DNA from 3 places in the Sphingomonas phoenicis genome. Region 3 is predicted to be linked to each of the others. Evidence: predicted binding sites of a transcription regulator. Region 3 holds the regulator's gene; each other region holds the start of a gene.

Region 1 (11,501 bases), 1.7 Mb from region 3:
TCGTTGCGTCGACGTCGGTGAAGATGCGTACCGCCTCCGCCGGGTCGACGTGCTGCGCGGCCATGAACCAGCGGGGTTCATAGGCCCCTATGGGGATCAACGCGACTTTCGGCGCTCCCAGGCGGCTCCGCACGTCGGCGAAGATCCGGCCGTCGCCATAGCCGGTGTCGCCGACGAACCAGACCGAGCCTGCTGGCGTGTCGAGGTAGTGACCGCTCCACAGCATCATGCGAGTGTCGCTCGGCCAGCGGTTTGACCAATGATTGGCTGGCGTCAGCGTCGTCGCGATGTGCGGTCCGAGTGGCAGTCGATCCCACCAGTCTCCGCTCACGCAGCGTGCCTGAGGCACGACGGCACGGACGATGACATCGTTGCCGAGCGGCATCGCCATGAGCGGGTCGTGGATGGCATGCAGTCGGCTCAGCGTATCGATATCGAGGTGGTCATAGTGTCCGTGGCTCATCAGCACGACATCAATCGGCGGCAGGTCGGTGAACGCGACGCCCGGCGCGGTCACCCGCTTCGGTCCAAAGCGCCGGAAGGGACTTGCCCGCTCCGACCAGACAGGATCGGTGAGGATGTTGACGCCCGCGACCTGGATCAGCAGCGAGGCATGGCCGATCATGGTGACGCAGAGCCCCTCGACCCGCGCCTCTGGCTTGGCCGGCAAGACCGGCACAGACTTCGGCCATTTGGCTGCCGCCCCTGCCAGCTTCCAGCGCAGCATGGCGCCGAGGCCCCGATCGGTGCTCTCCTGCCCGGGATTGAAGAAGCGAGTGCCGTCGTAATGGTCGCTCGGCGGGCCATCGTAATAGCGGTTCGAGGCCATGATCAGGCGACGCTCATCAGCTGTGACGGGTAGGCGGTGAGCAGTGTCACCGCCTCGTCGACCGGGGCGGTCAGCCAGCGTTCCTGATCCTCGGCCAGCAGGATCACCGGCATGGCCTTGGGGTGCTTGGGCGCGACCAGCGGGTTGGGCTCGGTGGTGCAGAAGGCGTAGACCCGGTCGTGGTCGGCATCGATCTTCCAAAGGCCGGCGAAGCACGGCACAGGCTGGTTCTCGACGGTGAACCACCAGTTTGTGTCGCCCGGCTCCTGCCTGTCCGCCACCGCTCTCGGTTCGGAAAAGCGGGTGAAGGGCACCAGGCAGCGGTGCTCGGTGCGCAGCAGCCACGGCTTCCACATGTTGCTCTGCATGTTCCGCGCGTTGGTCCACCAGTCGTAGAGAAACGGCAGTTCGCCCTCACGCGCCGGCCGCTTGCGGGGTTTGCGCGTCGGGAAGCCCCAGCGCATCGTGCTGAGCAGCCGCTGACCCTCCTCGAGGCGCACGACGTAGCCGGGCTTGCCGGGGGCGGCGTAGTCCTTCTCGACGCCGAGCACGTTGGCGGCATCGTCAACCGCGGCGAGCGCGTCAAAGTAGCTGCGCGGATCGACCTTAATGTTGTAGAGGTTGCACATGCCGTCTTCGATCACGAGCGATAGCGGGAGACAAGCCTCTTCCACGTCGCCTCATCCGGGTATGGTAGCGGCTCGCCCGTGGGCGCTTCACGACCGACCGTGATGCGCGGGCGGACCGTGGCGCCCTGCGCCTTGCAGGCGGTGCAGCACAGACGGGAAACAGCTGAAGGCAGGCCCCCGTCCCAGCCTCGTCGCGTAAACATCCACCATAGGCACACGGCGTCGAGCACCCGAACATGACCGCATCGCGGGCAGGTCAGCCGCAGCGTCCGCTTGTGCAGCGCGCAGTGTTCGAGCGTACGGAGCCGACGCCCGACATGGTCGAACTCGGCGCTTGCCGGCATTGCTGGACCCGTGTCGTTCGCGGCTTCGATCCCGGTTCGGTTCATCGACTCCGCTCCACAACGCCTTGACCCTTCGTCAACAATTCTGGAACATATAGCGAACACATGAGTCGCCGCAACTATGTCCATCAACCCCCAACGCCATGATGCCCTGGCCCTCCTTCGCGAAAGCATGGGTGAGGTGCGTGGAGCTGACACGGCCGTTCTACCGTTCGGGATCGACGCGCTGGACGATCGACTCGCCGAGGGTGGACTGGTACTCGGTGGCCTGCACGAGGTGTCAGCTGCGACACCGACGCTAAGCGATGATGCCGCGGCTACTCTCTTCTCTGTCGGCATTGCCGCTCGGGCGGCGGCGGGCAGCGGACGCCGTGTGCTGTGGGCGCTTACCCGATTCGACCTCTACGCGCCGGGATTGGAGCAGGCAGGCCTCGATCCCGCGACACTGCTCTTCGTCGAGGCCAAGGAGGACAAGGACGTACTCGCGGTCATGGAGGACGGGCTGCGTCATGGCGGTCTCGCCGCCGTGGTCGGCGAGGTGAAGCGCGCCGACATGGTCGCCACCCGCCGACTGCAGCTCGCCGCGATGAGCGGCGGCACGCCTGCCCTGCTGGCACGCCGCTGGCGCAAGGCGGGCATCAGTCCACTCTCCGAGTTGTCCGCTGCGATGACGCGGTGGCGCATCGCCTGCGCGCCGTCCGAACGCCTGCCCGCACCGGGTGTCGGCCGGGCGCGCTGGACCGTCGAGCTTGCCCGCCAGCGCGGCGGTCCCCCCTTCACCCTGGAATTGGAGGCGTGCGATGACACGGGTCGCCTCGCTCTACCTGCCGCACCTCGCCATCGAGCGACTGCGCCGGCTAGAGCGACCGCGCGCGCTGCCTGAACCGCAGCGCGCACCAGAGCTTCCGGTCGACGACGACCCCGGCGCCTGCTCGGTGCCGCGGGGCGGCGGCTGGCGTCCCGGTGCGCGCTGGGCCCGTGACGACGGCGCACGCGCTGTGATCGAGGAGCAGGCGGCGGCGTTGCCGCTCCACCAGCAGCCGACCATGCGGGAACTCGGCCGGCGTTCGGAGGCGGCGGAGCACCCGTTCAAGCGCTCGCCGTCGATCGCGGGAGGTCGCGTAGCTGCACCCCACCCGATGCCCGTGCCCACCGCGCACATGGTTCCGATGATCCTTGCGGAGCAGGCTGGCCAGCGGCACGTGATCACGGCCGCCTGCCCTGCCGCGTTGTCGCTCGGCCTGTCACCGGGCATGGCGGTGACGCAGGCCCGCGCCCTGGTGCCCGACCTCGATGTCCGACCTGCCGATCCATCGGCCGACCGGTCGGTCCTCGATGGCCTCGCGCTTCATGCGGTGCGACACTGGACACCCACGGCGTCGCCAAGCGGCGCGGACGGTCTATGGATCGAGCTGACCGGCGCGGCGCATCTCCACGGTGGCGAGGAGCGGTTCTGCCGCCGCCTGATCCGCTTCTGCCGACGCTGCGGTTATTCCGCGAGTGTCGCGGTCGCCGGAACGCCAGGCGCTGCGCATGCGCTGGCGCGGTTCGGCCGAGACGGCATCAGCGTGGTTCCGAGCGGCGGAGAGGCGCAGGCGCTCGCCGGCTTACCTCCAGCTGCGTTGCGCCTGACGCCGGAGGCGCTGACCGCTGCCGGTCGCTTCGGGCTCGATCGCATCGCCGACCTCCTGCCCCTACCCCGCGGGCCCCTCGCACGGCGGCTCGGCCTCGCCAGCGTGCGCCGCCTCGACGAGGCGCTAGGGCGCGTTCCAGAGCCGATCGTACCGGTGGTACCCGAAGAGACGCCGATGGCACGGCGGCGCCTGTTGGAGCCGATCGGCACCGCCGAGGCCATCGAGCATGTCATCCACGATCTCCTGGCCGACATGATCCTGCTTCTGCAGGAGAGGGGAGTGGGCGCACGCGCGCTGCTGCTGATCATGGAGCGGATCGACGGCAGCGAGCAGCGCTTGGCCATCGGCACCTCGCGTCCGACACGCGACGCCGCACATTTCGCGCGGCTCTTCCACCTCAGGATCGAGAAGATCGATCCCGGTGACGGCATCGAGGCGATGCGCCTTGCCGCCACCCGCACCGATCCGCTCGGGGCCACCACGTTCGCAGCAAGCCTCGCGGGCGATGACGCGCCGCCGGACGTTGCGACCCTCGTCGATCAGCTCGCCGGCCGGGTCGGCGACGATGCGCTGTTCACGGCCGCACCGGTCGAGAGCGACGTGCCCGAGCGCGCCGTCCGCCGCGCCTCGCCGCTCGCCGCGCCAACGGGATGGCCGGCGTGGCGCCGCCCCGTGCGTCTGCTTCGCCGTCCGGAACCACTGGTGGGCGTGCTGGCACTGCTACCCGATGCGCCACCCCGCCGCTTTACCTGGCGCGGGCAGGTTCATGCCGTGGTCGCCGGCGATGGCCCCGAGCGCATCCACGGCGAGTGGTGGCGCCGCGATGGCGAGGTCTGGGCCGTGCGTGACTATTTTCTCGTCGAGGACGACACCGGTGCGCGGTTCTGGCTGTTCCGCCGCGGCGACGGCGTCGATGGCGCAACCGGTGACCTCAGCTGGTATCTGCACGGGCTGTTCGGCTGATGGCGGTGCAGACGACCTATGTCGAGCTTCAGGTCACCAGCCACTTCTCCTTCCTGCGCGGCGCCTCCAGTCCGGAGGAGCTCTTCTCGGCGGCTGCGCTGCTGGGCCATGCCGCGCTCGGCCTAACCGATCTCGGCAGCGTCGCCGGGGTGGTACGTGGCTGGGAGGGGCAGAAAGCAACAGGCGTGCGCATGATCGCTGGCGCGCGCGTGCGTCTCGACGACGGCCGCATGCTGCTACTCTACCCGACCGACAAGCCTGCCTGGTCCCGCCTCACCCGGCTGCTTACGCTCGGCAAGTCCCGTGCCGGCAAAGGGGGCTGCGCCTTGGCATGGGAGGATGTCGTAGCCTGGAATATAGGCCTCATCGCCATCCTCATCCCCGACCTGCCGGGAGACCTTACCCGCAGCGATCTCGGCGACCTGCATGAGGTATTTGGCAATCGTGGCTATTGCGCTCTCGCGTTCCATCGTCGTCCCGGCGACGCCATCCGTCTGCACGACCTCGCCCAGCAGGCTGCAAGCGCTGGCGTGGCGACCGTAGCGGTTGGCGACATCCTCTACCATGCACCCGAAGCACGGCTGCTGCAGGACGTGGTCACCGCGATTCGTGAGAAGTGCACCGTCGACACCCTGGGCTACCGCCGGGAACGGCATGCCGATCGGCATCTGAAGTCTCCGCAAGAGATGGAGCGCCGCTTCGCAGCCTTCCCCGACGCGATCCAGGCGACTGCTGAGATCGCCCGCCGCTGCACGTTCGATCTCGGTGAGCTCAGCTACCAGTACCCGGATGAACGCGTCGTTGAAGGGCTAAGCGCGCAACAAGCGCTGGAGCAGCTCACGCAGGCTGCCGTTAAGCGCCGCTTCCCCGACGGCCTGCCGCAGCAGTATCGGACCCAGATCGATCACGAGCTGCGGCTGATCGCCGAGCTGGAATATGCCCCCTACTTCCTGACCGTGAACAGCATCGTGGCCGAAAGTCGGCGCCGCGGCATCCTGTGCCAGGGGCGCGGCTCGGCGGCGAACAGCTGCGTCTGCTTCATGCTCGGGATCACCTCGATAGACCCCATCAAGCACGAGCTCCTGTTCGAACGCTTCATCTCTGGCGAGCGCCGCGAACCACCGGACATCGACGTCGACTTCGAACACGAGCGGCGGGAAGAGATCATCCAGTGGATCTACGACACCTACGGCCGCAACCATGCCGCGCTGACGGCGGTCGTCACCCGCTATCGTGCCCGCGGTGCCGTCCGTGAGGTCGGCAAGGCTCTGGGCCTGCCCGAGGATCTCACCAAGGCACTCGCGGGACTGGTATGGGGCTGGAGCCAGGAGGGCGTTGGCGAGAAGCAGGTCGCCCAGCTCAACCTCAACATGGAGGACCGCCGGCTGCGGCTGGCGCTTGATCTCGCGAGGCGGCTGATCGGCACGCCGCGCCACCTGTCGCAGCATCCCGGCGGCTTCGTGCTGACCCACGACCGGCTCGACGACCTCGTCCCGATCGAACCCGCCGCCATGGTCGACCGGCAGGTGATCGAATGGGACAAGGACGACATCGACGCGCTGAAGTTCATGAAGGTCGACGTGCTAGGCCTCGGCATGCTCGGCTGCATGAACCGCGCCTTCAACATGCTGGAGGAGGCCAAGGGCATCCGCGTCGGTATGGCCGACCTGCAGGACGACGATCCCAACGTCTACGCGATGATCCAGAAGGCCGACACGCTCGGCACCTTCCAGATCGAGTCCCGCGCGCAGATGTCGATGCTGCCGCGGATGAAACCGCGCGAGTTCTACGACCTCGTCATCGAGGTGGCGATCGTGCGGCCGGGGCCGATCCAGGGCGACATGGTCCACCCCTATCTCCGCCGCCGCGAGGGGCGTGAGAAGCCGGACTATCCCCGGCCAGAACTACGCGCGGTGTTGGAGAAGACGCTAGGCGTGCCGCTGTTTCAGGAACAGGCGATGAAGGTCGCTATCGTCGGTGCGGGCTTCACTCCCGCCGAAGCGGACCAGCTGCGCCGTGCCATGGCGACGTTCAAGTTCACCGGTGGCGTCAGCCATTTCTTCGACAAGCTGGTCGGCGGCATGGTCGAGCGCGGCTATCCGCGCGAGTTCGCCGAGCGCACCTTCAAGCAGATCGAGGGGTTCGGGTCATACGGCTTTCCCGAGAGCCATGCCGCCAGTTTCGCCAAGATCGCCTACGCCAGCTGCTGGATGAAGCACCATCATCCCGACGTATTCTGCGCTGCCCTGCTCAATGCGCAACCGATGGGGTTCTACGCACCGGCACAGGTTGTGCGGGATGCGCGCGATCACGGCGTGAAGGTGCGGCCCGCCTGCATCAACGCCAGCCGCTGGGACTGCACGCTCGAGCCGACGCGAGGGCGGCATCTCGCGGTGCGGCTCGGATTGCGACAGGTGCGAGGCCTCGCCAACGCGCATGGCGCGGCGATCGTCGCCGCGCGCGGGGATGTGCCGTTCGGCTCGGTGGAGGAGGTATGGCGTCGTGCCGGGGTGCCCCGCGCCGCAATCGAGCGGTTGGCCGAGGCGGACGCGTTCCATGGTCTAGGCGAGGACCGGCGCCAGGGGCTTTGGAAGGTGAAGGGTCTAAGCGACGCACCTCTTCCTCTGTTCGCCGCCGCCGACGAGCGGGAGTCGCTGTTCAGCCCGGAGGGGCTGGAGCCGGAAGTCGGCTTGCGGCCGCTGTCGGACGGCCGAGAGGTCGTCGAAGACTACCGGGCATTGCAACTCTCGCTGCGCGCGCATCCGCTCGCCTTCCTACGTCAGGACCTCACGCGTCGCGGCATAGTGCGCTGCGCCGACCTCGAGCACATCAAGGATGGTCGCCATGTGGAAGTCGCAGGCATCATCCTGGTCCGACAGAAGCCCGGTTCGGCCAAGGGCGTCCTGTTCATCACCATCGAGGACGAGAGCGGCATCGCTAACGGCATCCTGTGGCCCGACCGCTTCGAGGCGCAGCGGCGCACGGTCATGTCCGCGGCGATGATTGGGATGAAGGGGCGTGTGCAGAAGGAGGGTCAGGTGATCCACGTCATCTGCGACCGCATCGTCGATCACGGACCGCTGCTCGCAGAGGTCGGGCAGATGGACTTCCCGCACGCGACGGGGCGCGGCGACGGCGCGCGGCATGGCGGCTCGCCCGATCGAGGCGATGTCGATTGGAAGCCAAATCCGCGCGACAGCTATTGGCCGCCGCACAGCGCCGGGATGGATCCCGAGGACGTCGTGCGCGTGAAGTCCCGCGACTTCCACTAGTCGCATGTCTCGGCACCAGCAGATCATTATCGACCTGTCATTGCACATCCTGCGGGCGGCAGTTGCGCGGTCGGGGAAGGCGAAGGTTGACACGATCGAAGTGCGGCTCGCTCTTCGCTGCCTGCTTACACACTGCCCGGAACGGTGGCCACTCGACATGTTCTGGAGTTCGGCCGCTACCGACCGCGACATCGGACGCTCGCAGGGTTGCACCGCGGCGTTCAACGGGATCGTTCGGCAGGTCGAACGCCGGAGCGCTACCTGACACGTCTCTAACGCAACTAGACTCACAACCTGCCGGATCACGCCTCTTCGTCATTGCCCAAAACTGGCCACCTGTTTATTTAAATTTGAACCGCTTATTCCGTCAGCCTGACAGGCTTTTGAATAACTGTGAGAGAGCAAGCGGTTGCAGCCCTTCGCCGGGTCCTCAACGATCCTCGACGACCTGCAGGCGGTAGCCATCTGTAGCCGCCTTCTGGTGTAGATCGGCCAGGCTTTGATGCACTGCTTTGGCGGTGGCGTCGGCAGTCAAGGTGGCTAAACGACGTTCCTGGGTTGCACGCCTTAGATGCCAGTTCCGGGGAACGCCGAGCTGCCCTGTCTTCACGCTCATACCGATCACCCGAGGCTATTTTCGTTTACAACCCGTACCGTAGCTGCCGACGGATCAACTGGATCCATGATGAAGCTACCTGCGTCGCGCTGGCCGATCAGCCATGCCACGTGTGCCGGGGTAATGCGTTGACCCGGTACGAGGCGCGGCACTCCGGGCGGAGCGGGCGCGATCATCTCCGCGGCGACGCGGCCTGCGGCGTCTTCGTAGCGAACCATCGTCGCCGGCCCGTTGAGCGCGGTCGGGCCCGCCATGACCATCTCGACCGACAATGTATCGATGCGCGGCATGACAGGCGCTCGCGGCAGCACGGACGAGTCCGCCGCGAGTTGGCGGATCAGGTCGCCAAGGGCGCGCACGAGGCGCCGCAGGTCGGAACGTCTCGTGCCCAGCGACAGGACGACCAACAAATGTCGGCCGTCCGACAGGCCGACGCTGATCCGGTGGTGGGCATAGAGCCAGTCGTCGATGGCGAACCCTGAGACACCCAGACCTGACACGTCGATCAACACCTTGGTCGCATCCAGATCGCAACCGGACGGCAGATCATTGCGATCAAAGATGCGGAGCGGCGTCATGCCGGACAGCTGGCCACGCAGCCAGGCTGCTTCCGCTACGACCTTGCTCCACATCTGCTCGCCACCGAGCGCATGGTCGCGCCGGGTGGCATCCAGGGTCGCCAGGATCGGAACGGAAGGGCTGGTCGTCTCGAAGAGTTCGTATGCCATCCACAGCCGCTGGCGATCGATCAGATTGCCTTTCGCGACGATCACCGATGCTTGTGCGAGCGCACCCATTGTCTTGTGGGCGCTATAGACAGCGACATCGGCACCCTTGGTCAGGGGGTCGTCGGGTAACGCCTCGCAGAAGGCGTACGCTCCGCCCCATGCGGCATCGACGATCAAGGGGATGCCGTGCGCATGACAGATGTCCGCCAGCGCGGCGACATCGCTGGTGACCCCGTAATAGGTAGGGCTAATGAGGATGAACGCCCTTGCCGCGGGATGGTCGGCCAGCACGGAACGCAGCGTGTTTGGCGTGACGCCGTGTTCGATATCCCATGCCGGATCCACTGCGACCGGCACGACGACGGCGTTCAGGCCAGCTGCCAGTGCATAAGTGCGCTCCGCCTTGTGTGCGTTGGCGGCGATCAGGATCGTGTCGCCCGGTGCGGCTACGGCCGCCATGACCGTGTGCAGGCTCTGGGTAGAGCCGCCCGTCACGAACCGGCAGAAGTCCGCGTTCCACGCCTCCGCGGCGATCTCATGGGCTCGCTGCAAGGCCAGCTTGCCCTCCGTACGATCGTCGAGCCCCTTGGGCGTGAGCACATCGGCCTGGAATACCCGTTTGCCGAGCAGCGCCTTCATACCGGAGGGGATAGCCGTCCCCTGATTGTGCCCCGGCGCGCCGAAGCCGATCACCGGTCTCTTCTCGATTGCCGCCAGAGCCTCCGCGAGTGGTGCGCTCTTCTGATCCATGCCCTGCCTGTTCGTAGCCGAGCAGGCAGAACGATCGTGGACTCAATCTGTCCGAATCTGCCGGTAACGCAGATTGCATCCGGGGCAATCTCGGTAGGTTGCCGCGCAAAGCCGATCGTCGGCCCGGCGCTTTTCCGCGGTTAGCGGCGTTGGACGGTGCGAAACGCGAGGGATGCATATGCGCGCAGACGATGACGAAAAGTGGATGCGGATGGCCATCGAGATCGCCCGTTCGAAGGGCTCCGATCCTTCTACGTCGCCGCTCGGCTGCGTCATCGTCAGGGATGGCCAGGTCATCGCCGCGGAGCGCAACCAGACGCAAGAGCTGCCCGATGCCACCGCCCATGCGGAGATGATGGCAATCCGCCGAGCCTGTGAGAGCACCGGCGAGCAGGAACTCCGTGGCGCGACGCTCTACTCGACATTGCAGCCGTGCGGCATGTGCACAATGGCTTCGATCTGGTCGAAAGTCGGTCGCGTGGTCTACGGCGCCAGGCGGGAGGACGTACACCCGATGTACTTCGAGGCAAGGCACGTCGACACCTTGTCCTTCATCGCCGACGCCTACCGCGACGACATCACGATCGAGGGTGGTTGTTTGCGCAAGGGATGCGCCGTCCTCTACTATCGCCCGGATGCCAACCTGACGACAGAGGAGCAGGCCAACCTGTGAAGATCGGCAGACTTCATGGTCGAAGCGACATGCGCGCGGCGGCGCGAACCGCCATGGCTGACGCGCTCGCCACCTTCGATCGCAACGGTATGATCGTCGTACTTAGCCATTTCGATGCCGACGGTCTCAGCGCCGCCGCAATCCTCGTCCGTGCACTTCGTCTGGCTGGGTGGCGCGTTGAACCAGTAGTCGTCGGAAAGACCGGGTCGCCCTGGGAGGCTGACACGCGCAGCCGTATCGCTTCAATGGAACCGGCGGGGCTCATTGTTGCCGATCTGGGCACCCGGGCCGAGCCCGTCATGCCGGGCTGCCCGACGCTCGTCATCGATCATCACGTGCCGACGGGTGAACCGCGAGGCGCCGTCTCGGTCAGCGGCAACGGTCTTGATCCCGAGCCGACAACGTCGCTGCTGGCTTGGTGGGCGGCAGGAGCACTCGGCGACCAGGCCGACCTGTTATGGCTCGCGGCGATAGGCCTCATCGGGGACATGGCGGACGGGCTCGGCTTTCCGGAACTGGAGCAGGCACAGGCCCGCTGGGGTAAGACGGCATTGCGGGACGCAACCTCGCTGATCAATGCGCCTCGCCGGACTGCCGCCGCTGACGCAGGGCCGGCTCTGCGCATGCTGCTCGACGCGGATGGCCCCAAGCGGATCACTAAAGGTGACAGTGCCGACGCGAAGGCCTTGCACGCGGCGAAGGCGGAAGTGCGCATCGCGATGGACGAAGCCAAGCGCGCGCCGCCCCTAATGGTAGGCGACGTGGCGCTGATCCAATTGGACTCCGGGTGCCAGATACACCCGTTGATCGCGCAGCAGTGGCGCGGCCGTCTCAAGGACAAGATCGTGATCGCCGCCAATCGCGGGTACCGGCCGGGCTGGGTGCATTTCGCCGCCCGGTCCGCAAGCGGCCGCGACCTCATCGCCTTCCTCTCAGCGCACCGGCCCGCCGGTGCGGACGGCCGATACGGCAACGGCCATGCTCAAGCCACGGGTGGCGCGCTTTCGGCAGCGGGGTGGAACGAGTTCATCGCGGGTCTCGGCCTGCCTCAGGCACAGGTAGA
Region 2 (7,426 bases), 2.7 Mb from region 3:
TCTTCTTGCGTGGTAACGATGCCATCATTATCGCTAGCTTCGGTAAGTTCGGCTTCTTGCTCTATCGCCTGCGGCGTTGCGGCATTGAGGGCCGATGAAAGTCGCTCGCTCACCAAGTCTCGGACGAGACTTGAAATAGAGTTCACAAGCATTTTTCCGAATGATTCTCTTACTGTCGCGGTAAGTCGGCCGTCATGAACACGCCGCGCCATTAGTTCGATGAATGCGTCTGATGGCTGTGCAAATTCCTGCTCTAACTCCTTACGAAGCAGTGATTGTACTTTGAGGTTACCGGCTTCTTGAACGATCTTTTCAATATCAAACGTGGACTTTGCAAACTTCTCCAACGTTTTTAGATCGTTAGGCTTGATAGCTTCCATCGTGAAGGTGAAAAACGGCTTTTCATCCATGATGTTCGGTTTTTCGACATCGGAAAAGAATTGATATGTCACCCCATTTGTTAACAGTGCGAGTCTAGCGTCTGTAGCGGTAAAATATCGAAACAATTGGGATGCGTGTTTTACATTTAGTTCGGCAGATGCTGGCTTGCATTCGATAAGAACATCAACCTTGCCGCCCTTGCAGATTGCATAATCGACCTTCTCACCCTTCTTTGTTCCAACATCGGCGGTGTATTCGGGGACAACCTCGGATGGATTAAAGACGTCGTATCCGAGGGCCTGTAAGAACGGCATGACCAGCGCGTTCTTGGCTGCTTCTTCGGTCAGCAAAACCTCGCGATGCTCAATCGTCCGCTTTTGCAGTTCGGACAGCCGCGTTGCCAAATCCATGATAATCCCCCTCTACGATATCGAGGAAGCTGCCGGGAAATCTGTGCGCTGACAAGCACCTGCGTCAAACAAGCGAGCCTGTGCGTCGTCCCGGGAGTGGTCAAGGATCGTCCTTGGAGCCTCACCGCCGATCAGCAGGCATCCATCAAGGCCGCAAGGGCAGAAGGTGCCTCTTTGGGCGTCCTAGCGGCTAAGTATGGCGTGTCGCGGGCTGCGATCCAGAGAGTTGAGAAGCGGGCGTAACAGCAGCGTCGATTGCCAAGCGCTCTCTACCCCGGCATCATACCTCCGCAGTTCGGCAAAATCCGGCTGTGGGGGCTGGTAATCCCCTCTGTCTACGTGGCCGGTCACAGCATTGTGGCCGGGCTGCGGGCGCGTATGTCCAAGGTTTCGGCCTAAAGGTGTCCGCGCCCTTGTCCACGTACAGGGATTACCAAGCCCGGCTCAACGCCGGGCGTGCCTCCTAACCAACGGGAGGCATCATTTTGACAATCGTTCGTTTTCGGCTTGCGGCCCTTATGCCGGTTGTGCTGTCCGCCTGCGCTACGCCGGTGACGCCACGCTATTCCGTCGGCACGGACAACGTGCTGGCTTTGAAGGCGATGAACACCAACGGCGTGTATGTCGGCGACATCGCCGAACCCGCCCAGGATGACGTAAAATGCCGTGGGATCGGCCGCGTTCGGATGCAGGACGATCTTACCCATGCCGCCTACATTCGCCGTGCCCTGGCCGATGAGTTGAAGGTTGCCGGAGCCTACGCCAGCCAACCCGCAAGGGTGACGATCACGGGCGAGTTAGCCAGCATCGACTCTAGTTCCGGCTTGGGGTCGAACAAGGGTCGCTGGTCGATGACGCTTAACCTGCGGTCGAGCAATGGCGCTACGATGACAGTCGCCAGCGACTACAATTTTCGATCGGGCTTCTCCGCGCCTGCTGCCTGCAATAACGTCGCACAGGCCTTTGTGCCTGCGATGCAGGATTTGATCGGCAAGGCAATTGCCTCGCCGGCTTTCGCCACTCTGGTGCGCTAAACGTGTCTCTTCGCTACACTGCTTTGGCGGCATTGGTGATGACCAGCTGACGTGCTCCCCAAAGCCCTACCAGTCATAACTGGAGTCCGGGGTTGGTATGGTGCCCCTCGGGGCGGTGTTGCACAACCCGCCTGGCAGCATCGGCGGGCGTCAGCCCGCCAACACCACTATGCGGCCGCACATGGTTGTAGTCGTCGCGCCAGAGCCGCAGCACCGAGCGGGCATGGCCGAGCGATACGAACAGCGTCTCGTTGAGGCATTCGTCGCGCAGACGACCGTTGAAGCTCTCGACGTAGCCGTTCTGCTGCGGCTTGCCCGGCGCGATGTAGTGCCACTCGAGAGGCCGTTCCTGCGTCCATCTCAGGATCGCCAGGCTGGTCAGCTCGGTGCCGTTATCGCTGACAATCATCAGCGGCGGTACGCCCCTGAGCGCGATGATGGCGTCGAGCTCACGAGCGACACGCGCGCCTGACAGCGAGGTGTCCGCCACCAGCGCGAGGCACTCGCGCGTGAAGTCGTCGACCACCGCCAGGATACGGATGCGCCGGCCGCTGATCAGCGTGTCGCTGACGAAGTCGAGGCTCCAGCGCTGGTTCGGTCCCTGTGGCAGCGTCATGGGTGCTCGGGTGCCTATCGCTCGCTTGCGGCCACGCCGACGCCTGACCCGCAGGTTCTCCTCGCGGTAAAGCCGCAGCAGCTTCTTGTGGTTCATGACCAGACCCTCGCGAGCCAGCATGATCCCCAGCCGCCGGTAGCCGAAGCGCCGACGTTCCGCCGCGATCTCGCGCAGCCGCGACCGAAGGTCGCCATCATCACTACGCCGGGGCGCGTAGCGCACCGACGTCCTGTCCACGCTGAAGATGGTACACGCCCGACGCTCGCTGATGCCGAACAACTGCCGAGCATGCTCGACAGCCTTCCGTTGAGCGGCGGGCTTTACCAGTTTTTTGCCGCGACTTCCTTCAGCACGGCATTGTCGAGCATGGCGTCGGCCAGCAGCCGTTTGAGCCGGCCGTTCTCCTCCTCGAGCACCTTCAGCTTGCGCGCCTGCGACACGTCCATGCCGCCATACTTGGCCTTCCACGCGTACAGCGTCGCGCTGCTGATCCCGTGCTTGCGACACACATCGGCGGTCTTCATCCCACCTTCCTGCTCGCGCAGCACCGCGATGATCTGCTCCTCGCTGAACCTGGTCTTCTTCACGTCCGTCTCCTCACGAAGGCGGACTCTAGCTCAAACTGGCAGAGTTTCAGGGGAGCACGTCACAGCCTCACCGGGTGCCAGAAGAAGCCTTCGATCGAGGATGGCTTGCGCGTACAAGCTATACAGGCGGTCAGCGACACGCTGATTGATCCACAATCTGCACAGTTTTCCGACTGGAAGTACTATCCGCTGCAAAAGGCGGCTTGCGGAAGGGTCAATGCGAAGAACAGGCTTGGCGGATACACCGGGAGAAGCTTTTTTGCCTTCAAAGCTGGCGAGCTAGAGCTAGCTGATGGCGACACACTATCAGAGCTAACGGTGCAAAACCGTTGCGCGCGTTTTGGCTTAGAAGAGTACAACATCGAACATGCCGCCGATCGCGCCGCAAGGAAGGAAAGGCAGGCGAAGAGGGCGGCAGAGCGTGCAGCGAAGGAGAAGGCCGAGGGCGGCGGCGTAGACGCAAAATAAGCCTCGTAGAGCGGTAGCCCAGCTTTGTGGCAGCATCCTACCTCCATCATCATCTTGGCGTCGGCTGGTGGGCGGCTGCCCGCTTAACGACGATGTTATTGCGGCGACGATGATGCTCGCTGCTTGATCGCCCATTCGTCGTCGCTGTCACGGATTTCTTGCGTATGTCCATTGGTCGATAGTTCGATCACCTTGCCCGCCTTCTTGTCGAATTTGCAGGTGAAATCGCGCGGTTCAATCCGGGTGCCGGCGGTGTCGGCAATCAGGCGGTCATAAGCGCGACGGACGAAGGTCGTTCGTTCGCCATCGCTGATCCGTGGTTCGCCTTTTGGCTTGATAGCGGCGCGGGGATCGCTGCGGAGCGGCTCCGGTAAACTACCTAGTTCCTGTGCGGCTAGGAGGGACTCGCACCGCGACACAGCTAGCGTCTCCGCTGCTTCGTCCCGGCAACCAACCGCGAACAAGCAGAGGGCCGCTGCTGCGGTTTGGATCGCTAGTGTTGCTGCAACCTTCATAACTTTGCCTCGCTTCGTCCGCCGCTTCCTATCGCGCTTAAGCCGCTAAGCCTTCATGCTGATTTTACCGGTGAAGCCGGTCGGACAGCGCCGTTAGCGAGGGCGCGATGGCGAAACTATCGGTCAGAGAGGAAGGGGAAGCTGACCCTCAACCACGTCGACGGGAGAGAAGAGCGAGCGGTACAGGTGCGATGCCAATTCTGCTTCACCATCCTCGCGCCGCTTATCCTGCGGCATCGATATAGCGATCTTCGCCCATGCCGGGGCGCTATCGAGAGCGAGGCGGATTGTGTCGGGGTCGATGAGCATGGTTCGAATCTCCTGATGCAGTCCTAGAACAAACACGGAACAAGGTTCAAGATCGGAAGCTGTTGAGGCTGTGCCGATGGTCTATGGGCATCGCCGGATGCCGACGACGGTTCATTTCTCGTTAACCGATGCGTCCAAACCTCATTTCTAACGTTCCTGTCATGTTGGTTAACCAACTGTCAGGGAGAATTCGTGTGAAGCTAGGGATGATGGCGTTTGCCACGGCTGGTTTGCTGGTTGCGCCGGCGGCACAAGCAGCGACAATCTTCGGAGTTGACGAGAATAACAACTTGGTAACGTTTGACTCATCAAACCCAATGTCATTTTCCTCTAGCACAAAGATCACTGGCTTGGAGAACAGTATCCAAGCCATAGATTTTCGGCCGCTTAATGGGTCATTGTATGGCCTTGGAGCCGATAAGGTTGTGTACACGATCAATACAACAACAGGTGTAGCTTCCGCCGTTGGGGCAGCCCTTGGCATCGAGGGCACGGAGTTTGCCTTTGATTTCAATCCAACTATTGATCGGCTTCGTATCGTCAGCAACACCAACCAGAACTACGTTTTCGACCCGAACACTGGTGGTCTGACCACGGCAACCTCGGTCTTTTATGCCGCTGGCGATGTTAATGCGGGCTTGAACGCGGACGTGACGGGTGGTGCATACACGTCGTCAACGTTCGGTGCGGTTGGCACATCGACGCAGCTTTATGGGATCGACACCGCTCTGGACGTGCTGGTTCGGCAAGCCAACAACACTGGCGTTCTCAACACGGTAGGCGGGACAGGGGTTGATCTGGGATCGCGGACCAGCTTCGACATAGCTGGCTCGGACGCTTTCGCGTTCAACGGTTCAACATTGTACCGTGTCGATCTTAACTCGGGCGCATTCTCGACGGTCGGCAATACCAGTCGCGCCCTTTTCGGCATCGCAATCAGCCCGGTTCCGGAAGCGTCAACTTGGGCGATGATGCTTGTGGGCTTCGGCATGGTTGCCGGTGCCGCTCGCTACCGTCGTCGCAGCATGACAACCACCTACGCCTGACTTACTCCCTTTCACAGGCGAAGCGGGGGCCGCCGGAGCGATCCGGCGGCCTTTGATGTTCTACAAAGCAGGACCTTTTTGGCTCGGTGGATCGCCAGCGAGTGCGACTAAATGCAAAAGGTAATGCGTCTTTACCTTTCGTTAACCGTGTCTTTGACCGGCGCGCAGCGTGCCTTCGGTTCAGGGAGACTACGATGAAAATGTTTTATCTAGCAGCGTGTGCTACTATCGCCCTTATCGCAAGCGGATCGGCGCAAGCTGCCCCTGTCGTGACAACGGTCAATGCGGACCTGTTATCCGCCCCTGTGACGGCGATGTTTCAAGGCGCAACGTTCACCTTTAGCGGCACGAACGACATTTTCGCGCCTCTCACCGTGCAGAGCAATAACACTGGTGCATTTTCGGCGTTTGGCGGATTCCTAGGCATTCCACTGGTACCGACGACTAGCTTCACCGACCGCGGAACGGTGACATACGGGCCCGAGTTTGGGCAGTTTGCATCGTTTACAACGCCGACGAACATCAACGCTACCAACGGCGACAATTTCATCGGTCTACGCGCTTTGGTTGGAAATGATTTCTTCTACGGGTATGCCTTTACAACCGGAAACCTGCTGAACAGCTACGCATTCGAGACAACAGCCAACACGGCAATTACAGCGTCTGCCGCAGTCGCGGCGGTTCCAGAAGCCTCGACGTGGGCGATGATGATGGTCGGCTTTGGACTTGTTGCGGGTGCCGCACGCTATCGTCGCCGCAGCACGAACGCTGCTATTGCCTGATCTTCGACAGCTTAGATAACTAGGGGCGTCAACGTAAGTTGACGCCCCTAATTGTTTGCCACAGAGCGGGTCTGTACAGCGCTTATGTATGCAAAGGCAACGGTTGTAGCGCAACTTCCGTATCGCGCTTCTACGACCCCTTAGCGGGCGATTACGAGGCTATTTAGCCATCGCCCTCACCCAAGATGATCCTGCGCTGCCTTCTTTGCCAAACCTAACGTCTTTCGCGCCCGCTTGGCTACAGCCTTTACCGGCTCTGCTGCTGCCTCGACCAAATCAGCGGCAGCCTCCTTTACCTTCTCGCCGGGCTTGCGGCCTAAGCCGATCTTCTTCGCCATATTGGAGCGCATAGACGCGTAATTGCGGGCAACCATCGGGTAGTCAGCCTTAAGCCCGTAGCGCTCTCTGTACTCTGCCGCTGTCAGCCCGTGGCCCTTCAAGTGACGCTTCAACGTCTTGTATTTTTTGCCATCGATCATGCTGATGATGAAGTCGGGATCAGCCAGCGACTTACGGGCGGTCACTGCTGGTGCGTATGCTTGCTCCGGTACAGGTGCCGTGTCCGTCGTCGCCGTCCCTGCCGCTAAGCCCTCTACCGTCGAATGCATCTGCCGAAAGAAAGCCGGTACATCGTCTGCACTGACCCGGTTATGCGGATTACCAAGCCACGCCATGGTAAGCTCGGTCGCCAAGAAGACGGACTTAGGATCGTTCAACGATATGCTCCTGCCACAAGCCAATATGCTCTGTTTGCGGTATAAGCGGAGACAGGGTCCTTGAACAAGGTCGATGTCCTAGGCCGTCTAATCAGGATTGGCACCTTTGCTTTCTCTCACTAGAAGCCGATTATAGGTAGCCTCACACTAGCGAATACAAGTTTAGGTATATTTAAGCTGGTTAAGGAAAAACGTTAAAAGCAGCGTTAAGATCGCAGCAGCGATTAAGTGCTTTAAACAGATACGTGTTGGATAAGTATCTAATAGCGGGTGTGAATGTGTCAGAACCTGGTTGTTCAAGAACTTGATACACGGCTGTCGCAAACTTTCCGTATGCTCACCTTCCACACATCCGCGGCCTTGCGTTTAGCGCTTCATTGCGCTACAATGCTACGTATTGGACGATGCTTACCTTGGCTGGACCGTCCCTAAACCATCCAAGCCGAATGCTCCCGGTTGAGCTATAAGCGACCGATCAGCAGCATCGATAGCCACCTTGCTTGTTAAGCCCTGACCGGGCGATGGCGGCAGACCTACGATGCGAATGATGATCACCGTAAAC
Region 3 (11,501 bases):
CGGCCGCCCCGCGGCCTCTGGCGGACATCCGCGACCGCGTGACCGCCGACCTGATCGCCGATCGCAAGCGGCAGGCGGCACGCCGGATCGCCGCGCAGGTTCTCGCTGCCGTCAACAAGGGGACGCCGCTGTCGCAGGCGATGGCCATCGCCGGCAACGGTTCGGGTCAGGTCCGGACGCTCGCGGGCACCCGTGCCGACCTCTCTCGCCAGCAATCGCCCGATCCGGCGATGGCAACGCTGTTCAGCATCACCCCCCGCTCCACCCGCGTGCTGGAGGCACCGGACGGCAGCGGCTGGCTTGTCGTCCGGCTCGATGCGACGCAGCAGGTCGATCCGGCGTCCAACCCGGCGGCGATCGCCGGCGTGCGGCGCGATCTGGGCCGTCTGACCGGCAACGAGTTCGTGCAGCAGTTCGCCCGCGCCGCGCGGATGCAGGTCGGCGTGAAGACCGATGCCGGCGCGATGGCCAAGCTGAAGGCTGAACTGGCCGGCCAGGGTGGCTCCGATAACTGATCGGGACCAGGCGACGGCGGCGCTCGCGGCGGGACGGCCGGCGCTCGTCTGGCGTCGACGCATCGCGGATACCGAAACGCCGGTCGCCGCCGCGCTGCGCCTGATCGAGCCCGGCCGTGGCGACTTCCTGCTCGAATCGGTCGAGGGTGGCGCGATCCGCGGCCGCTACAGCCTGATCGGTCTCGCCCCCGATCTCGTGTTCCGCGCGCACGGGCAGCGGGCGGAGATCAACGCCGACTGGGCGCACGACCGGGACGCCTTCCGCGCCTGCGCCCTTCCCACCCTCGACGCGTTGCGCGCGCTCGTCGCCGACTGTCGGGCGGAGGTACCGGCCGCCCTGCCCCGCGCGCTCGCCTGCCTTGTCGGTTATTTCGGCTACGAAACCGTCGGCCTGGTCGAGAAGCTGCCCCAACCCGTCGCCGATCCGCTCGGCCTGCCCGACATGATGTTCGTTCGCCCGACGGTCCTGCTGGTGTTCGACCGGCTTGCCGACGCGCTGTTCATGGTCGCACCCGTCTGGCCGGACGCGGACAGGGATCCCGCCACGATCGTCGCGGCGGCGGAGGAGCGGCTGGACGCCGTCGCCGCCCGCCTGCTCGCCGCTCCCCTGCCCGCACCCGTCCGCGCCGTCGAGCCGGAGCCGGTCTACACGCCGGCGGTCGCGCCCGAGCGCTATGCCGCGATGGTGGATACCGCCAAGGAGTACATCGCCGCCGGCGATATCTTCCAGGTGGTGCTCGCGCAGCGCTTCACCGCGCCCTTCGCGCTTCCCCCTTTCGAGCTCTATCGATCGCTTCGGCGCATCAATCCCTCACCCTTCCTCTACCATCTGGACCTGCCCGGCTTCGCGCTGATCGGCTCCAGTCCCGAAATCCTAGTGCGGGTTCGCGACGGCGAGATCACGGTACGCCCGATCGCCGGCACCCGCCCCCGCGGCGCGACCGCCAGCGAGGACGAGGCGAACCGCACCAGCCTGCTCGCCGATCCGAAGGAGCGGGCGGAGCACCTGATGCTGCTGGATCTCGGTCGCAACGACGCCGGCCGTGCCGCGGCGCCGGGCAGCGTGCGGGTGACCGACAGCTACACGGTCGAACTCTACAGCCACGTGATGCACATCGTGTCGAACGTCACCGCCCGCCTCTCGCCCGATCGTGACGTGCTCGATGCGATGTTCGCCGGCTTTCCGGCCGGCACGGTCAGCGGCGCGCCCAAGGTCCGCGCCTGCGAGATCATCGCGGAACTCGAACCGGAGCGTCGCGGCCCCTACGCCGGCGGCGTCGGTTATTTCTCGCCGGACGGATCGCTGGATTCCTGCATCGTGCTACGCACCGCCATCGTGAAGGATGGCATGATCCACGTCCAGGCCGGCGCCGGCATCGTCGCCGATTCGACGGCCGCCTACGAACAGCGGGAATGCGAGGCCAAGGCCGGCGCGATACTCGCCGCCGCGCGCGAGGCGGTGTCCCGCGCGCGCGACAGCGACGTCGGTCAATAACCGCCCGTCAGGGCACCGACTCGTCTGCCCTACGCTGGGCACGCTTCTCCGCCGCCCATTGCCGCGCGGCCAGCACGCCGCATCCGGTCTGCCCGCCCGTGCCGATCGGCGAACAGGTATTCGGCAGGCCGCCGGCGACGCGGCTGGTCTGGTCGATGTCCGCCGCGCGGTTCACCCAGCTCTGGTTGGGCGCCGCGATGGGGCCGGTGTCGCGCAACGCCTTGGGAATGCGATAGGGCTCGTCGTTGCGCGAGCAGACGACGATCTCGTCGCCCTGCGACTTGGGACACGCCTGATCGCCGGTCAATGTCACGCTGCGAACGCGCTGCGGCGGCCGTCCGCTCGCGGACCCGTCGGCATTCTGCTGCGCCAGCGCCGCCAGCGGCGTCGTCAGCAGGATCAGGCTCAGCGGCAGGGCGATACGCATCGGGTTACTCCTTCTCGGGCTACAACGTACATCCGGCATCGCGGCTCCGGGTTGCGGGAATGTTTCAGGCGGCTATGGCGACCGACATGATCCTCGTCGTCGACAATTACGACAGCTTTACCTGGAACCTCGTCCACTACCTCCAGGAACTGGGGGCGGAGGTCGAGGTGGTCCGAAACGACGCTATTTCCGCCGGGCAGGCGCTGTCGTCCGGGGCGGAGGCGTTCCTGATCTCGCCGGGCCCGCGCACGCCCGACGAGGCGGGGGTCAGCCTCGATCTGGTCGCGGCATGCGCGGCGGAGCGGCGGCCGCTGCTCGGCGTCTGCCTGGGCCATCAGGCGATCGGGCAGCATTTCGGCGGCAGGGTTGAGCGTGGCGGGCTGATGCACGGCAAGACATCGCCGGTGCTGCACGATGGCACCGGCATGTTCGCCGGACTGCCGACGCCGTTCACCGCCACCCGCTACCACTCGCTGGTGGTCAACGACGTTCCCGACACGCTGCTCGTCAATGCCCGGGCGGACGACGGCATGGTCATGGGGTTCCGCCACGCGACGCTGCCGATCCACGGCGTGCAGTTCCACCCCGAAAGCATCGCGACCGAACACGGGCATGCCATGCTCGCGAACTTCATGCGCGATGCCGGCATGGCCGTGCGGGAGCCGGCATGACCACGCTGGCGCTGCTGCCCGATCCTTCGACCCCCCTGTCGCGGGAAAGCGCGGGGGCGGCGTTCGCCGACATTCTAGACGGGCGTGCCGGCGAGGACGCGATCGCCGCCTTCCTGATCGGGCTGACCGAACGGGGCGAGACCTCGATCGAGATCGCCGAGGCCGCCCGCGCGCTGCGTGCGCGGCTGCTCCCGATCGCCGCCCCGCCGGGTGCGATCGACGTCTGCGGCACCGGGGGCGACGGGCATCACACGCTCAACGTCTCCACCGCCGTGGCGCTCGTGGTCGCCGCCGCCGGTGTCCCCGTCGCCAAGCACGGCAACCGCGCCGCATCGTCGAAGGCGGGGGCGGCCGATACGCTGGAGGCGCTCGGTCTCGACATGATGGCCGCCGGGGCATCGGCGGAGCAGAGTTTGGCCGAACTCGGCATCTGTTTCCTGTTCGCCGCCAACCATCATCCCGCGATGGTCCGCATCACACCGATCCGCCGCCGCATCGGTCGACGCACGATCTTCAACCTGATGGGCCCACTGGCCAATCCAGCGCGCGTGGGGCGCCAGCTGATCGGCATCGCGCGTCCCGACTACGCCGGCGTCTATGCGGAGGCGCTGGCGCAGCTCGGTACCGAGGCGGCGATCGTCGTCTCCGGCGAGGAGGGCCTGGACGAAATTTCGGGTGCCGGCGCCACCATCGTCCGCTGCGTGGGATCGGCGGCGATGCCCACCCGCATCGTTCCCGAGGATGCCGGCCTCCCGCGCCATCCCGTGGAGGCGATCCGCGGCGGCGATGCGGCGCACAACGCGCTGGCGTTGCGGTCGCTGCTCCGCGGCGAAACCGGCGCCTATCGGGACGCCGTCCTCCTGAATGCCGCCGCCGCCCTCGTTCTCGCCGGAACCGCCGACGATCTACCCGCAGGGGTCGCGATCGCCGCCGGATCGATCGACACCGGGGCGGCCGACGACCTGCTCGATCGCTGGATCGCCTTCGCATGACCATGCTCGACACCATCATCGCCACCAAGCGGGACGAGGTGATCGCCCGCCGCGCGGCCGTTTCGCTCGCCGATCTGTCGGCCCGCGCCGCCGCAGCGTCGCCGCCGCGCGGCTTTCGCGCCGCCCTCGATGCGAAGGCAGGACATGCCCTCATCGCCGAGGTGAAGAAGGCTAGTCCCTCCAAAGGGTTGATCCGCCCGGATTTCGATCCGCCCGCCCATGCCGCCGCCTATCAGGCCGGTGGCGCCGCGTGCCTGTCGGTGCTGACCGACGAGCACTATTTCCAGGGTGCCGACGCCTATCTGGTCGCGGCGCGCGCGGCCGTCTCGATCCCCGTCCTCCGCAAGGATTTCACGATCGATCCGTGGCAGGCGGTAGAGGCGCGGGCGATCGGCGCCGATGCCATCCTCCTCATCGTCGCCGCGCTGGACGACGGGCTGCTCGCCGAGATCGAGGCGGCGGCGATCGATCAGGGCATGGATTGCCTGATCGAAGTCCATGATGAGGCCGAACTGGCGCGGGCGCTCCGGCTCCGGTCGCGCCTGATCGGCGTCAACAATCGCGACCTGCGTGACTTCTCGATCGATACCGGGCGATCCGCCCGATTGAAGGCGCTGGCTCCCGCCGACTGCACCTTCGTTGCCGAGAGCGGCCTGTCGACCCGCGCCGATCTCGACGCACTGGCCGCGCAGGGTGTCCACTGCTTCCTGATCGGCGAGGCGTTGATGCGTCAGCCCGACGTGGAGGCGGCGACCCGCGCCCTGATCGGATGACCGGCCTTACCCATCTCGACGAGAGTGGCGCCGCCCGCATGGTCGATGTCGGCGCCAAGGCTGCGACCGCGCGGGAGGCTACCGCCCGCGGACGCATCATCCTGTCGGCAGAGGCGCTCGCCCTGGTCCGCGACGCCGGTGCCAGGAAGGGAGATGTCCTCGCGGTCGCTCGCGTCGCCGGCATCATGGCGGCGAAGCGTACCGCCGACCTGATCCCGCTCTGCCATCCCCTGCCGCTGACGCGCGTCGCCATCGATCTGGCGCTGCTCGACGACGGAGTGGAAGTCACCGCGACCTGCGCCACCACCGGCCAGACCGGTGTCGAGATGGAGGCGCTTACCGCCGCGACGGTCGCGCTGCTGACGGTCTACGACATGGTGAAGGCGGTCGATCGCCACATGGTGATCGACGATGTCCGTGTCGTCGCCAAATCCGGGGGCAAGTCGGGCGACTGGCAGCGGCCATGACGCTGATCCCGGTCGCCGAGGCGCAGGCACGCCTGCTCGCGCTGGTCACGCCGGTCGCACCGGAACGGGTGCCCATTCGTGGCGCGGCGGGACGATGGGCGGCAGACGATGTCCTGGCGCGGCGAACACAGCCTGCCGCCGACCTCTCGGCGATGGACGGTTACGCCATCCGCTTCGCCGACATGCCTGGCCCTTGGCAGGTGATCGGCGAAAGTGCGGCCGGCCGCCCGTTCGCCGGCACCGTCCTGCCCGGCCAGGCGACCCGCATCTTCACCGGCGCGGCGCTGCCGTCCGGCGCGGACACGGTGCTGATCCAGGAAGAGGCGGCTCGCGATGGCGACGCCCTGACCCTGACCGGAGAAGGACCGCTCCGCTGCGGGCGCAATGTGCGCCCGCGGGGGCTCGATTTCTCATCCGGGGATCTGCTGATCAGGGCCGGCGACCGGTTCACGCCCGCTCGCATCGCCGTCGCTGCGACCGGCGGCGTCGCCGATTTGCCCGCCCGCCGCCGGATTCGCGTCGCCATCGCCGCTACCGGCGACGAACTGGTCGCACCCGGCCCCGCGAACGATCCCGCCGCATTGCCCGAATCCAACGGCGCGATGCTCGCGGCGATGCTGATGGCGCTGCCGGTCGACCTGATCGATCTCGGCATTCTGCCCGACCGGCTGGACGTGCTGCGCGACGCGTTCGCCGCCGTCGATGCCGATCTGCTCGTCACGACCGGCGGCGCGTCGGTGGGCGACCATGATCTGGTCCGGCCCGCGCTGGAGGCGGCGGGCGGCGCGATCGATTTCTGGCGCATCGCTCTCCGTCCCGGCAAGCCGATGATGGCCGGGCGACGCGGCGACATGCTGGTGCTGGGCCTGCCGGGCAACCCGGTGTCGGCCTTCGTCACCGCCACCCTGTTCGTCCTGCCGCTCGTGGCGCGGCTGGCCGGTGCGGCCGATCCGCTGCCCGCGATCGGCCACGCGATTCTGGGCGAGGATCTGCCCGCCAATGGCGGCCGGACCGATTATCTTCGTGCCGAGTTGCGGGATGGCCGCGCCTATGCCTCGACCATTCAGGACAGCTCGATGCTCCTGACCCTGGCCCGTTCGACGTGCCTCGTCATCCGGGCGGCGTGTGCACCGGCGGCGATCGCCGGCGAATCGGCGGAAATCCTGATGATCGCTTGACGCAAGCCGGATTGTTCCATATCGGTTCCTCGTCTGTTCCCCGACGGAGGCTCGGCATGCTCACGCGCAAGCAGCACGAACTGGTCTGCTTCATCAACGATCGCCTGAAGGATACGGGCGTCTCCCCCTCGTTCGAGGAGATGAAGGAGGCGCTCGACCTGAAGTCGAAATCCGGCGTGCACCGCCTGATCTCGGCGCTCGAGGAGCGGCAGTTCATCCGTCGCTTGCCGAACCGCGCTCGCGCGCTGGAGGTGCTGCGGATGCCCGACCGGCCCGAGAAGGTCGAGAAGAAGGCACGTGGCCGCGTCAACGTTGGTGGTGCCAATGTTGGTGGTCAGTCGCAACTTCCTCAACATTCGCGGGCTCCCGCGAACGATGTCGTCGAAATTCCGCTGCATGGCCGCATCGCTGCCGGTGTCCCGATCGAGGCGTTCGAGGGATCGACGATGCTGTCGGTACCCGCGGCGCTGCTCGGCCAGGGTGATCATTACGCGCTGGAGGTCTCCGGCGATTCGATGGTCGAGGCGGGCATTCTCGATGGCGACTATGCGCTGGTCCGCCGGACAGAGGTCGCGCGCGACGGCGAGATCGTGGTGGCCCTGATCGACGAGGCGGAGGCGACGCTGAAGTTCTTCCGGCGAGAGGGCACGATGGTTCGCCTCGATCCCGCCAACCGCTCCTACGATCCGCAGCGCTACGCACCCCAGCAGGTCCGCATTCAGGGCAAGCTGTCGGGCCTGCTCCGCCGGTACGACTGACCGGCGGGCGACTGCGCCGACGGGATCGGCGCGGCGCCGGTTCGTGGTGGATCGATCCAGGGATGCTCGTCGCCGGGGTCGCGCACGGTGACGACACGGCCGGTCGCGAAGGTGACCGACACTCCCCCGGTGCGGGCCAGCGTCTCGCGGTCCAGCTTCAGCCAGCGTGGCCGGCATGCGCCCGGCAGTCGCCGTTCGCTGACCGCGACATCGGCCTGCCGGCATGCTGCGATCAGGTCGCCGGCGGGAACCATGTCGGCGCTCCTCGTCATCAGTATGCGCCAGCGGTCGTCGATGGTGGCCAGGCACAGGTCTCGCGTGCATCGAACCCCTTGCGTCTCGGCCATCAGCACCGGTTCGGTCGCCGTGCCGCCGTTCGCCGCCAGAACGTCGCGCATGTAGTCGCCGGTGCGGTCGCGCAGGATCGCGACCTCACCCCGCGCCGTCCTGATCGCCGCGTGCCGGCCGTCGCCGGTCACCAGCAGGTCCGGCACCGGCGTCGCCATCGCCCACGCGATGCCTAGCACCAGCGGCAGGACACCCCACCGGCGCACCCGCGTCTGCCACAGCGCCAGCCACAGCCCACCGGCGACGATCGCGGCAAAGGCACCGTCCGGCATGGCCGGCCACGCCGTGACCGCCCCCGGCGCCGCCGCAACGGTCCGTGCCAGCCATAGCAGCAGCGCTAGCGCCTGTTCCGTCCCCCACCACGCCGGCGCACCGAGCCCTGCGACGTCGAGCAGCAGGGCGAGCAGTTCCAGTGGCATGATGATGAACGTCGTCAGCGGGATCGCGACGATATTGGCAAGGGCGCCGTACAATCCGGCGCGGTGGAAATGATAGACGGCGATCGGCATGAGCGCCGCCTCCACCACCACGCCGGTGATCAGCAGCATCGCCAGCGCTCGTGCCGGCCGCCGCCAGCCCCGCTCGCGTCGATCCGCGATCTGTCGCAGGGCGGGATGATCGTGCACCGCGACGATCGCGGTGATCGCCGCGAACGACAGCTGGAAACTCGGCCCTGCCAGGGCCTCGGGCCATGCTGCCAGCACGACCATCGCCCCCGCGGCGACCAGTCGCAACGTCATCGCCGCTCGTCCCAGCGCCAGTGCCGCCAATACCAGCAGCGCCGCCACGCACGACCGTATCGTCGGCACCTCGGCCCCGGTCAGCAGGGTATAGGCGATGGCCATCAACGCCCCGGCCGCCGCGGCCACCAGCGGCAGTCGCCAGCGTAGCGCAAGCGGGGGGAACAGCGCCAGGACGCTCAACACCAGAAGCATCGTCGCGCCCACGACCGCGGTGATGTGCAGCCCGCTGACCGACAGCAGGTGCGCCAGACCCGCCGCCCGCATCGCCTCCGCATCCTCCTCGTCAATCGCGCCCGTGTCCCCGGCGGCGAGCGCCGCGGCGATGCCGCCCGCGCTGCCGGGCAGCCGCGCCTGGATGTGGGCGGTAAGCGCCGCGCGCAATCCCGGTTGCGAACGGCCGGCGGCGATCACCTGGACAGGCGCGAAGCCCCGCCCCGTCGCGCCGATCTGCGCGAACCATGCGACCCGCGCATAGTCATAGGCGCCGGGAACCGCCGCGGTCGGCGGCGGCATCAGCCGCGCGCGCAACCGTACCACCCCGTCGTTGCCCAGGGCCGCCGGCATGTCGGCAACGGCCAGGTTGACGCGCATCCTGCCGGGAAGATCGACCTGCCGCCCACGTCCGTCTTCCGCCTTCCCAGCGGGAATGAGGGTCAGGCGGACCAGATTTCTCGCCACCAATGGCTCGACCCGTTCAACGCGGGCCGTAAAGGTCGCAATCATCGGCCGAGCCAGCACCGGTGCCGCCACTCGCTCGGCTCGCCATCCGGCCAGAACGAGCCCGGCCGCCACCGCGAGTGCGGCCACGGCGATTACCCGGGCGAACCGCCCGCCCCGGCCCACTGCCGTCGCGCCGGCGCTCGCCGCCAGGCAGAGCAGCGTGGCCGCGACCCATTGCGGTGCGCGCGGCAGGACGAACCATGCCGCCACACCCGTCCCGAACATGACCGGCACCCACAGCGGCAACTGGTCGCGCTCCGCTTCCAGCCAGCGCTCCACACCATCCCGCGCCGCGACGACGCGCGCAATTTGTCGTCCCCAAGGGCGCGTGCTAGGGGCTTCCGCGGCTGAACCGGCCATCAATCATCAAGTCTGGGAGCATGCGCGCTTGGGCGCAACAACCAATCAAGGCGGCGTTCCGTCGGCCGCCACCACCACGACCGCCAGCACCGGCTCCGGTGCCGCGATCGTCACCCGTTTCGCCCCATCGCCCACCGGCTTCCTCCATCTGGGGGGTGCCCGCACCGCGCTGTTCAACTTGCTCTTCGCGCGCCATCACGGCGGCCGCTTCCTGTTGCGGATCGAGGATACCGATCGAGCGCGCTCGACCCAGCCAGCTGTCGACGCAATCCTGAACGGCATGCGCTGGCTCGGCCTCGACTGGGACGGCGATGCCGTCATGCAGTTCGCCCGCAGCGCCAGGCATGCCGATGTCGCCCACCAGATGGTCGCGAACGGCCACGCCTATCGCTGCTACATGACCGCCGAGGAGATCGCCGCCCAGCGCGAGGCGGCACAGGCCGCGAAGCAGCCGCTGCGCATTCGCAGCCCGTGGCGCGACCGCGCCGTGGAGGAAGGCCCGGCCGACTTTCCGTTCGTCGTCAGGCTCCGCGCGCCACGCGACGGCGCGACGACGATCGACGACAGGGTACAAGGCAGCGTGACCGTGCAGAATGCCGAGCTGGACGATCTGGTCCTGCTCCGGTCGGACGGTACGCCGACCTACATGCTGGCGGTTGTAGTCGACGACCATGACATGGGCGTCACTCACGTCATCCGCGGCGATGACCATCTGAACAACGCCTTCCGGCAGCTTCCGATCTACACCGCCAATGGCTGGCCGCTGCCGGTCTACGCCCACATACCGCTGATCCACGGGTCCGATGGTGCCAAATTGTCGAAGCGGCATGGCGCGGTGGGGATCGAGGCGTATCGCGACGAGCTCGGCATCTTGCCGGAGGCACTCGACAATTATCTGCTCCGGCTCGGCTGGGGGCACGGCGACGAGGAGAAGATCAGCCGTGAACAGGCGGTCGCCTGGTTCGACCTCGACGCCGTCGGCAAGTCTCCGTCCCGCTTCGATCTGAAGAAGCTGGAGAACCTCAACGGCAAATACATCCGCGAGGCTGCCGATGACCGGCTGGCCTCGCTGATCGCCAAGCGGCTGCCGGACCCGGATGTCGCGCTGCTCACCGCCGCGATGCCCGCGCTGAAGGAGCGCGCCGCCAACCTGAACGAGCTTGCCGACGGTGCGGCATTCCTCTTCGCCGCCCGGCCGCTCGAAATGGATGCAGCGGCGTTGCCGTTGCTGGCGGGCGACGCGCCGGCGATCCTCGCTGCGGTCCATGCGGCGCTTGACGCGACCGACGGCTGGGATACGGAGCATCTCGAAGCTGCGGTACGGCGCGTGGCCGAGGAGCGGGGCGTCAAGCTCGGCCAGGTCGCACAGCCGCTGCGCGCAGCCCTGACCGGGCGCAAGACGTCGCCCGGCATCTTCGACGTTCTCGCCCTTCTAGGGCGCTCCGAAAGCCTCGGCCGGATCGCCGACCGCATGGCTGACGGGAACGACATCTAACATGAAGGATGGTGGAATGACCGACCCCGCAACGCTCTCCCTCGGCGGCAAGAGCTACGATTATCCGGTCATGTCGGGCACGATCGGCCCGGACGTGGTCGATATCCGCAAGATGTACGGGCAGACGGACGCCTTCACCTACGATCCCGGCTTCACCTCCACAGCGTCGTGCCAGTCCAAGCTCACCTATATCGACGGTGACCAGGGCGTGCTGCTCCATCGCGGTTACGCGATTGGTGACCTGGCCGAGCAGTCGAGCTTCATGGAGGTGGCATATCTGCTGCTGAACGGCGAGCTGCCGTCCGCCGACGAACTGAAGACGTTCGACAACACGATCACGCGCCACACCATGGTGCACGAACAGTTGGCGACGTTCTTTCGCGGATTCCGCAGGGACGCCCATCCGATGGCGATCATGTGCGGCGTCGTCGGCGCGCTGTCGGCCTTCTACCACGATTCGACGGATATCCACGATCCTGCGCAGCGGGTCATCGCCTCGCACCGCCTGATCGCCAAGATGCCGACGATTGCGGCGATGGCGTACAAGTACAGCGTCGGT

Evidence for each region. The regulator LexA, encoded in region 3, represses DNA repair genes until DNA is damaged. The targets are predictions, from matches to a motif close to GTTCCNCNCTTGTTCT.
Region 1: a site for LexA is predicted at 1,879-1,894, ahead of ABC319_RS12505 (ImuA family protein). Genes of this name have one in related genera too.
Region 2: a site for LexA is predicted at 4,346-4,361, ahead of ABC319_RS16810 (DUF6771 family protein). Genes of this name have one in related genera too.

The regions. Positions count from the first base shown of each region.
Region 1 covers NZ_JBDFMC010000002.1:2,356,044-2,367,544, reverse strand. Annotated here, with positions in the region: gene ABC319_RS12515 (MBL fold metallo-hydrolase) at 1-829, opposite strand, end outside; gene ABC319_RS12510 (SOS response-associated peptidase family protein) at 832-1,458, opposite strand; gene ABC319_RS12505 (ImuA family protein) at 1,975-2,685, shown strand; gene ABC319_RS12500 (Y-family DNA polymerase) at 2,603-4,399, shown strand; gene ABC319_RS12495 (error-prone DNA polymerase) at 4,399-7,671, shown strand; gene ABC319_RS12490 (hypothetical protein) at 8,102-8,287, opposite strand; gene ABC319_RS12485 (aminotransferase class I/II-fold pyridoxal phosphate-dependent enzyme) at 8,293-9,765, opposite strand; gene ABC319_RS12480 (nucleoside deaminase) at 9,944-10,438, shown strand; gene ABC319_RS12475 (single-stranded-DNA-specific exonuclease RecJ) at 10,492-11,501, shown strand, end outside.
Region 2 covers NZ_JBDFMC010000002.1:3,354,912-3,362,337, reverse strand. Annotated here, with positions in the region: gene ABC319_RS16835 (type I restriction endonuclease) at 1-791, opposite strand, end outside; gene ABC319_RS16830 (hypothetical protein) at 1,277-1,825, shown strand; one part of gene ABC319_RS16825 (IS3 family transposase) at 1,899-2,776, opposite strand; one part of gene ABC319_RS16825 (IS3 family transposase) at 2,776-3,028, opposite strand; gene ABC319_RS16820 (hypothetical protein) at 3,134-3,496, shown strand; gene ABC319_RS16815 (hypothetical protein) at 3,592-4,011, opposite strand; gene ABC319_RS16810 (DUF6771 family protein) at 4,135-4,320, opposite strand; gene ABC319_RS16805 (DUF4394 domain-containing protein) at 4,527-5,366, shown strand; gene ABC319_RS16800 (PEPxxWA-CTERM sorting domain-containing protein) at 5,561-6,148, shown strand; gene ABC319_RS16795 (Ros/MucR family transcriptional regulator) at 6,325-6,870, opposite strand.
Region 3 covers NZ_JBDFMC010000002.1:666,929-678,429, forward strand. Annotated here, with positions in the region: gene ABC319_RS04165 (peptidylprolyl isomerase) at 1-515, shown strand, start outside; gene ABC319_RS04170 (anthranilate synthase component I family protein) at 499-2,010, shown strand; gene ABC319_RS04175 (hypothetical protein) at 2,018-2,437, opposite strand; gene ABC319_RS04180 (anthranilate synthase component II) at 2,524-3,108, shown strand; gene trpD (anthranilate phosphoribosyltransferase) at 3,105-4,100, shown strand; gene trpC (indole-3-glycerol phosphate synthase TrpC) at 4,097-4,873, shown strand; gene moaC (cyclic pyranopterin monophosphate synthase MoaC) at 4,870-5,340, shown strand; gene ABC319_RS04200 (molybdopterin molybdotransferase MoeA) at 5,337-6,518, shown strand; gene lexA (transcriptional repressor LexA) at 6,575-7,276, shown strand; gene ABC319_RS04210 (ComEC/Rec2 family competence protein) at 7,237-9,312, opposite strand; gene gltX (glutamate--tRNA ligase) at 9,554-10,942, shown strand; gene ABC319_RS04220 (citrate synthase) at 10,959-11,501, shown strand, end outside.